DNA from 2 places in the Inediibacterium massiliense genome. Region 1 is predicted to be linked to the other one. Evidence: a T-box and tRNA genes for the amino acid it is inferred to sense, from the RefSeq annotation. Region 1 holds a T-box; the other holds one or more tRNA genes.

Evidence for each region. A T-box is a leader RNA that pairs with one kind of tRNA and senses whether it is charged. The one in region 1 lies ahead of serS (serine--tRNA ligase), so its partner is inferred to be a tRNA-Ser.
Region 2: it encodes a tRNA-Ser, which carries the amino acid that the T-box ahead of serS (serine--tRNA ligase) is inferred to sense. The anticodon was not compared.

The regions. Positions count from the first base shown of each region.
Region 1 covers NZ_LN876586.1:43,278-47,340, reverse strand. Annotated here, with positions in the region: gene BN2409_RS04105 (DMT family transporter) at 1-879, opposite strand, end outside; gene serS (serine--tRNA ligase) at 1,006-2,283, opposite strand; T-box leader at 2,339-2,554, opposite strand; gene BN2409_RS04095 (hypothetical protein) at 2,616-3,110, opposite strand; gene BN2409_RS04090 (hypothetical protein) at 3,258-3,449, shown strand.
Region 2 covers NZ_LN876587.1:1,633,272-1,637,334, forward strand. Annotated here, with positions in the region: gene BN2409_RS16480 (hypothetical protein) at 1-283, opposite strand, end outside; gene BN2409_RS16485 (ribonuclease H-like domain-containing protein) at 424-1,437, shown strand; tRNA gene BN2409_RS16490 (tRNA-Phe) at 1,591-1,666, opposite strand; tRNA gene BN2409_RS16495 (tRNA-Ile) at 1,672-1,748, opposite strand; tRNA gene BN2409_RS16500 (tRNA-Ile) at 1,754-1,830, opposite strand; tRNA gene BN2409_RS16505 (tRNA-Pro) at 1,834-1,910, opposite strand; tRNA gene BN2409_RS16510 (tRNA-Trp) at 1,916-1,991, opposite strand; tRNA gene BN2409_RS16515 (tRNA-Ile) at 2,001-2,077, opposite strand; tRNA gene BN2409_RS16520 (tRNA-Ser) at 2,083-2,173, opposite strand; tRNA gene BN2409_RS16525 (tRNA-Ser) at 2,178-2,266, opposite strand; tRNA gene BN2409_RS16530 (tRNA-Lys) at 2,273-2,348, opposite strand; tRNA gene BN2409_RS16535 (tRNA-Gln) at 2,352-2,427, opposite strand; tRNA gene BN2409_RS16540 (tRNA-Arg) at 2,433-2,509, opposite strand; tRNA gene BN2409_RS16545 (tRNA-Gly) at 2,515-2,588, opposite strand; tRNA gene BN2409_RS16550 (tRNA-Gly) at 2,592-2,666, opposite strand; tRNA gene BN2409_RS16555 (tRNA-Tyr) at 2,671-2,755, opposite strand; tRNA gene BN2409_RS16560 (tRNA-Thr) at 2,760-2,834, opposite strand; tRNA gene BN2409_RS16565 (tRNA-Asp) at 2,846-2,922, opposite strand; tRNA gene BN2409_RS16570 (tRNA-Val) at 2,931-3,006, opposite strand; tRNA gene BN2409_RS16575 (tRNA-Glu) at 3,012-3,086, opposite strand; tRNA gene BN2409_RS16580 (tRNA-Met) at 3,094-3,170, opposite strand; tRNA gene BN2409_RS16585 (tRNA-Met) at 3,176-3,251, opposite strand; tRNA gene BN2409_RS16590 (tRNA-Leu) at 3,257-3,345, opposite strand; tRNA gene BN2409_RS16595 (tRNA-Asn) at 3,351-3,425, opposite strand; rRNA gene rrf (5S ribosomal RNA) at 3,431-3,547, opposite strand.

The sequences.
Region 1 (4,063 bases):
TAATTTCGTCTCCGTAATAATAATGGCGCAGAAAATTAGGAAACATCCTAAAATCATCTTAGAAGTTAACAAATCTCCTAAAAGAAGTACTCCAAATATAGTTCCAAATACAGATTCTAAAGATAAAATAATAGCTGCATGAGTAGAAACGGTATACTTTTGTGCAACATTCTGAATGAGTAATGCACCCATAGTCGATACAAAAGTCATATAACCAATTGCAATTCCTATATCTTTAAGATTTCCTTCAAATACAGGAGCAGGTTCAAACATAAAAGCTCCTATTAAACTCAATACTCCTGTAACTCCTATTTGAATTGTAGCAAGTGCAATAGGATCCATATCCTCTGCAAAATGACCTACAGAAGTAATATGAGCTGCAAATAATACTGCACATAATAATGTGAGACTATCTCCTATTCCAATATGTAAGCTTCCCTGAAGAGTTAAAAGTCCGATTCCTATAGCTGTCAAAAATGCACCTATCATATTGTACCCATCTGGTCTTTTTCTAGTGATTCCCCACACTAAAAATGGAACGATTACCACATTGGTTCCTGTTAAAAATGCAGATTTACTAGCAGTTGTATATTGTAATCCTATTGTTTGGATAATAAATGCTAAAAACAAAAAAATTCCTACAATAGTTCCAGAGATAAAATCCTTTTTAGTAATCTTAATAAATCTTTTCCAAAATATAATGGCTAATGTGACAAAAGCTAATGTAAATCGAATTCCATTCATATAAAAAGGCTTTAGAATGTCTAGACTATCCTTCATAAAAATAAATCCGCCACCCCAAATAATCGCTACTAAAAGTAAAGAAACATCTGCCAATAAACTTTGTTTTTTGCTTATTCCTTTTACCCTTTCACTCATTCCTATTTCCTCCTTATTTTTCTGTCTGTCTCATTATTGTAAATATTTTCTTAATTTATCGTCTCATGAAAATTGCGACAAGTCAAGACAGTTTTTGTATACAAAATAAGAAGGCTATAGGCCTTCTTATTTTGTAATTCTTTCTAAGCCACCCATATATCCTCTTAATGCATCTGGAATGATTACAGATCCATCTTCTTGTTGATAATTTTCTAAAATAGCAGCTACTGTTCTTCCGACTGCAAGTCCTGATCCATTTAATGTATGCACATATTCAACTTTTCCTTTTCCCTCTGGTCTAAATCTTATATTAGCACGTCTTGCCTGAAAATCTTCAAAGTTGCTACAAGAAGAAATTTCTAAATATCTTCCATAGCTTGGCATCCATACTTCAATATCATAAGTACAAGCAGAACTAAATCCCAAATCTCCTGTACAAAGTTTAACGACTCTATAAGGAATATTTAACCTTTTTAGTATTTCTTCTGCTGCCAAAAGCAATGCTTCTAATTCTTGATAAGATTCTTCTGGATTTACAAATTTCACAAGCTCTACTTTATTAAATTGATGTTGTCTAATCAAACCTCTTGTATCCCTTCCTGCTGAACCTGCTTCTTTTCTAAAACAAGGTGTATAAGCGGTATGATAAATAGGAAGTTTAGCGCCATCTAAAATATCATTCATATAAAGATTTGTCACAGGAACTTCTGCTGTTGGAATCAAGAAAAAGTCCTTGCTTGGAATATGGAACATATCGTCTTCAAATTTTGGAAGCTGTCCAGTTCCTGTCATACTATCTCTATTCACCATAAATGGTGGTAGTATTTCTGTAAATCCATGCTCTGTTGTATGAAGATCAAGCATAAAGTTTACAACCGCTCTTTCTAATCTAGCTCCTGATCCTTTGTATACAGTAAATCTTGTACCTGTAATTTTGGCTGCTGTTTCAAAATCTAATATTCCTAAATCAGTACCAATATCCCAATGGGCTTTATGTTCAAAATCAAATTTTGTAGGCTCTCCCCATTTTTTTACTTCTAAATTATCTGCATCACTATCTCCTACAGGAACACTTGGATGTGGTGTATTTGGAATACCTAGAAGAATATCTTTTATTTGTGCTTCTATATTTTTTACTTCTTCATCTAATTCTTTTATCTTATTAGATAACCCTTTCATTTCTTCTAAAACTGATGTTGCATCCTTACCCTCTTTTTTAAGCTTTGGAATTTCTTTTGAAACTGTATTTTGTCTATTTTTCATTTGCTCTACTTCTTGGAGAATTCCTCTTCTTTTTTCATCTAATTCTACCACTGTATGAATTCCATAATCTCCGTGTCCACGTCTTTCTACTAATTCCTTTACTTCAGCTAGATTCGTTCTTAGTCTTTTAATATCTAACATTTTCCTTCCTCCTTCTGCTTTATAAAAAAATATAAAAAAACCTTTCATCCCTAAAAATAGGGACGAAAGGTTACTCTTCCGCGTTGCCACCCTTGTTGGCTGAATATTTCAGTCCACCTTCTAGCGATATAACGGTCGCACCCGACAAAACCTACTTTTAGTTCAGTTTGTAACTCAGGGATGGATTCAATCATAAGCTTCATCGGTTTGCACCTTCCACCGACTCTCTAAAGAAACTATATCATTTACTATTTCCCATCATTGTCTTTCCTCATGTTTAAGATATTTTAACATATTATATATATCATTTCAATATGTTTATCTTTTTATACCTAACCTTTTTCACTCACAAAAGATAAAAGTCCAGGAATTCTTTTCTCTCTCAAAGCTTCGTATACTTGGTCTAATCGAATTAAGTAAGGATCATTGATACAAAATGGAATAATCTCTTCTTTTCTTTCTTTTCCTTTAAATATATATAAATATAATTCTTTTTCTATAAGCCAAAGTTCTATATACAAATCATGTATAATATTTTCTCTTAATTTTAATCCTATATATTCTTCATCTCCTACTTTTAATAAATCTTTCCCATCTACTATAGAAACTATACTTATGATTTCCTCAATACTTTCTTTTAATTTTTCTTCTTTTTCTTCATCCTCATAGTATTTTTCTATATAATCCATATGTAAATCCATCATTTCATAATATATTCTTTCAAGCTTTTGATCATTTCTTTGTAGATAAGCAAACAAACCTTGAAACAAATACTTTATAATCTTTACACAATAAGTTCCTGTAGTAATCTCATATTCCTTTTGCATAGCCCCTCCTCCTAAAGAAATAGACCTATTTTATATTATGTATAAAATTCATTTATGTGACCCATATACAATTTTTCTCCATCATGTATATTTGTTTTAAATTTAGTTAATAATAATCATTATAGAATATCCAAGGGGGGTAACAATATGTATGATATTGATTTATATGCACAAATTGGTGATTTAAAAGAAATCGATTATAGAAACACTTTAGCTATTGCTACTATTATAGAAATTTTGATTGAAAAAGGATTCATGAGTCGTAGAGAATTTTCTCATATGGCAAGGCACTTAGATGACATGTCTTTAGAAGAATTAAAAATATTAAGAAATAGATAAACATAATTCCATCCCTTTTATATAAATTTATATTTGAAAAATTTTAAAAAGAACTTTCTTTGATTGAATGGTAGTATACCAATACACCTGTCAGAGAAGGTTCTTTTTTGATGATTCTACTATTGTTCAACTATATGATACATTCACTTCAAAATCAACATATGACAAATATACTATGTAATATGTTGCATTAAAAAAATAACACATAAAAAGAAAATTATAAAAACCACCTTGTAAGATTATAATTTCAATATTTTAGGTTGTTTTTATGAACACAACAGAATTATCATTGTATTGCGTTAATTAAGTTGTAAATCATCTATGAAACTTAATTAAGTTTCTATATTTATTTGCTAATAAAATCATTATTATCATTAAAATTATTAGTCCGAATGGAATCTTGAAAGAAAAAACACATAAAAAATATAACAATGATACTCTTCTCATATAACTTGGAGAGGATTTCGTTTTTAACACTATATAAACTCCATAAAATATTATTAGACCTGCTAAAAAGGCATGAATACTATTGATCATATTTTTATCTAGATAAAGAGAAATAATTGAGTATATCAAAAATAGACTTCCAGATAGTACCGCAAGTATTAGAGCTA
Region 2 (4,063 bases), on a different contig from region 1:
CCATTAATGCATTTAACTTTCTTTTTATATTGTTTCTTTCTCTTTCTATTTGTTGAATTTGTCGGCATTTTACTTGAATATCTGTAATCGGCATATCATTTTTTTTACTAAAAAAATATTCATAAATGATATCACCAATAGAAACCTTTATGGCTTGTATTTGTTTGTCTATATTTTTTAGTTCTAACTTTAATTCTGCTATTTCAATTACCTCATCTGTCTTTTGAGATAAAATTTTTGTTCCCGATGTAACTTTATCTGCTAATTTATCTAAAAAATCCATTTGATCACCTCACTCCTATTATTAATATATGTCTTTTCTATGTAAAAAGCTTATTTGCCTTTTAAAAGTAATATCATTTATAATATAGAAATATAAGCTATTTTAAATTACATGATTTTATTCAAAAGGAGATGTATCTATTGGAAATTTTAGAATATAAAATACAAGAGTCCATTCATTTGCCTAAAAACTTTTTATTGTCATATGAAGATATTAATTTTGCTTTATTCGATATTGAAACTACAGGACTTAGTTCTCTTCATAATCAAGTCATACTTATTGGACTTTTGTATATACAAAATGGTCAAATCACTATGAAACAATTTTTTTGTGAAAATAGAAAAGAAGAAATAGAGATTTTACAAGCTTTTGAAAAAGAAATAAAAAAGTTTCAGCTATTCATTAGCTATAATGGCGACACTTTTGATATTCCATTTTTAAATAAAAGATTTCAATTTCATAAAATAACTTATTGTATACAGAAACATAAAAGTTTAGATTTATTAAAATGGGTAAAAAAAACAAAGGATTTATTTCAGTTTAATAATTGTAAACTAAAATCATTAGAAGAGCATTTAGGAATTTATAGAAATGATAAAATATCTGGAAAAGAAAGTGTTTCTCTTTATGAAGAATATGAAAAAAATCAAGCTGAACAGTTAAAAAAATTAATTCTTTTACATAATTATGATGATTTATATTATTTTTCAAAGGCTTTATGTATTTTAGATCAAGCCCCTATAGATTATACATTAGAATGTTTTCCTCATATTTTTCATATATCTGACAAAAACATAGGATATATTTTTCATCCATCTATAAAAAATGGATATTTCCAATTGGATGGATTTTATTCAGATATAAAAATAAAAAAAGACTACATTATCTATGACAATGCTTTTCATTTAGAATATACGAAAAAATCATCTTCTTTTATTTTAAAAATTCCTCTGTACAAAGGAATACTCTCTACAGGAGCCAAATGTCTATATATAGATACATTGGATTTTCCTTTTTCCTATTCTGTAGACAATACACCATCAGTTATTTCTTCTAATATTGTCATATTTAAGGAAGGTTCTATTATGAAGTTTACAGAAATTCATAGATTCATTATAGATCTACTTAGATATATTTTTACGGTTCACGAATAAGCAAAGTTATGAAAAATTCGCATATTCCTCTCGGAATTGCTCATGTCGCCAACGAAATTCTTTCATTTCATTCAGAATTTCCGTTTAGAATAAAAAACCGTCACTTGATTTTCAATATAGAAAAAACACATCTATCATATAGATGTGTTTTTTTGGTGCCCAGAGGCGGAATCGAACCACCGACACGGGGATTTTCAGTCCCCTGCTCTACCGACTGAGCTATCTGGGCAAGAATGGTGGGCCTTCAGGGATTCGAACCCCGGACCTGCCGGTTATGAGCCGGACGCTCTAACCAACTGAGCTAAAGGCCCCTATATGGTGGGCTTGGGAGGACTCGAACCTCCGACCTCACGCTTATCAGGCGTGCGCTCTAACCACCTGAGCTACAAGCCCATATGGTCGGGGTGGCAGGATTTGAACCCGCGGCCCTCTGGTCCCAAACCAGATGCGCTACCAAACTGCGCTACACCCCGATATATGGCAGGGGCAGAAGGACTTGAACCCTCGGCACGTGGTTTTGGAGACCACTGCTCTACCAACTGAGCTATACCCCTAAATAAAAATGGTGGGCCTTCAGGGATTCGAACCCCGGACCTGCCGGTTATGAGCCGGACGCTCTAACCAACTGAGCTAAAGGCCCCTACATGGCGGAGAAGGCGGGATTCGAACCCGCGCACCAGTTGCCCGGCCTAACGGTTTAGCAAACCGTCCTCTTCAGCCTCTTGAGTACTTCTCCATGCTGGCGGAGAGGGTGGGATTCGAACCCACGGTCCCTTTCGGAATCACTGGTTTTCAAGACCAGCTCCTTAAACCACTCGGACACCTCTCCAGGATTTGGTGACCCATCCGCGGCTCGAACGCGGGACACCTTGATTAAAAGTCAAGTGCTCTACCTACTGAGCTAATGGGTCATATGGCTGGGGTAGCAGGACTCGAACCTACGGATGCCAGAGTCAAAGTCTGGTGCCTTACCGACTTGGCTATACCCCATTATATGGCGGGTCCACAGGGATTCGAACCCCGGACACACGGCTTAGAAGGCCGTTGCTCTATCCAACTGAGCTATGAACCCATATTTGGAGCGGATGATGGGAATCGAACCCACGCTACCAGCTTGGAAGGCTGGAGTTCTACCATTGAACTACATCCGCATTTGGAGCGGAAGACGAGATTCGAACTCGCGACCCTCGCCTTGGCAAGGCGATGCTCTACCACTGAGCCACTTCCGCATATTGGTGGAGGAAGGTGGATTCGAACCACCGAAAGCTCAGCTAACGGATTTACAGTCCGCCCCCTTTGGCCACTCGGGAATTCCTCCATTTTGGAGCTGGCGAAGGGAATCGAACCCCCAACCTGCTGATTACAAGTCAGCTGCTCTACCGTTGAGCCACACCAGCTAATATAAAAATGGCGACCCGGAAGGGGCTCGAACCCTCGACCTCCAGCGTGACAGGCTGGCATTCTAACCAACTGAACTACCGGGCCAAAATAAATGGTGGGCGCAATAGGGCTCGAACCTATGACCCCCTGCTTGTAAGGCAGGTGCTCTCCCAGCTGAGCTATGCGCCCTAAAATGGTGACCCATCCGAGAATCGAACTCGGGTTACCGCCGTGAAAGGGCGGTGTCTTGACCGCTTGACCAATGGGCCTTAATAATGGTAGCGGCGAGTGGACTTGAACCACCGACCTTCCGGGTATGAACCGGACGCTCTAGCCAACTAAGCTACGCCGCCATTAATGGTTGCGGAGGCAGGATTTGAACCTACGACCTTCGGGTTATGAGCCCGACGAGCTGCCAGCTGCTCCACTCCGCGATATTTGGTGCCGGGGACCGGAATCGAACCGGTACGATCTGTAAGGACCGCAGGATTTTAAGTCCTGTGCGTCTGCCAGTTCCGCCACCCCGGCATTTTTGGCTCCAAGGGTGGGGCTCGAACCCACAGCCTACCGGTTAACAGCCGGTTGCTCCACCATTGAGCTACCTTGGAACATAAACTAGCGACGACCTACTCTCCCAGGGCGCTACCGCCCAAGTACCATCAGCGCTGAAGAGCTTAACTTCTGTGTTCGATATGGGAACAGGTGTAGCCTCCTCGCTATTGTCACTAGATTTATTTTAAAGACAAGATATATATTAACACATTTTTTCCTTTTTGTCAACAAACTTTTTAATAATAACAAAATTTATTTTATCATTTTCTAGTTTTGTCAACATATATACCTTGAAAATTAAACAATGCAAAATCTGGTCAAGTCCTCGACCGATTAGTACCTATCAGCTAAAGACATTGCTGCCCTTACACCCTAGGCCTATCAACCAGATGGTCTATCTGGGGTCTTACCTTAAAAAGTGGGAAATCTCATCTTGAGGGAGGCTTCGCGCTTAGATGCCTTCAGCGCTTATCCCGTCCATACATAGCTACTCAGCCGTGCCGCTGGCGCGACAACTGATACACCAGAGGTATGTCCATCCCGGTCCTCTCGTACTAAGGACAGCTCCTCTCAAATTTCCTGCGCCCACAGCGGATAGGGACCGAACTGTCTCACGACGTTCTGAACCCAGCTCGCGTGCCTCTTTAATGGGCGAACAGCCCAACCCTTGGGACCTACTTCAGCCCCAGGATGA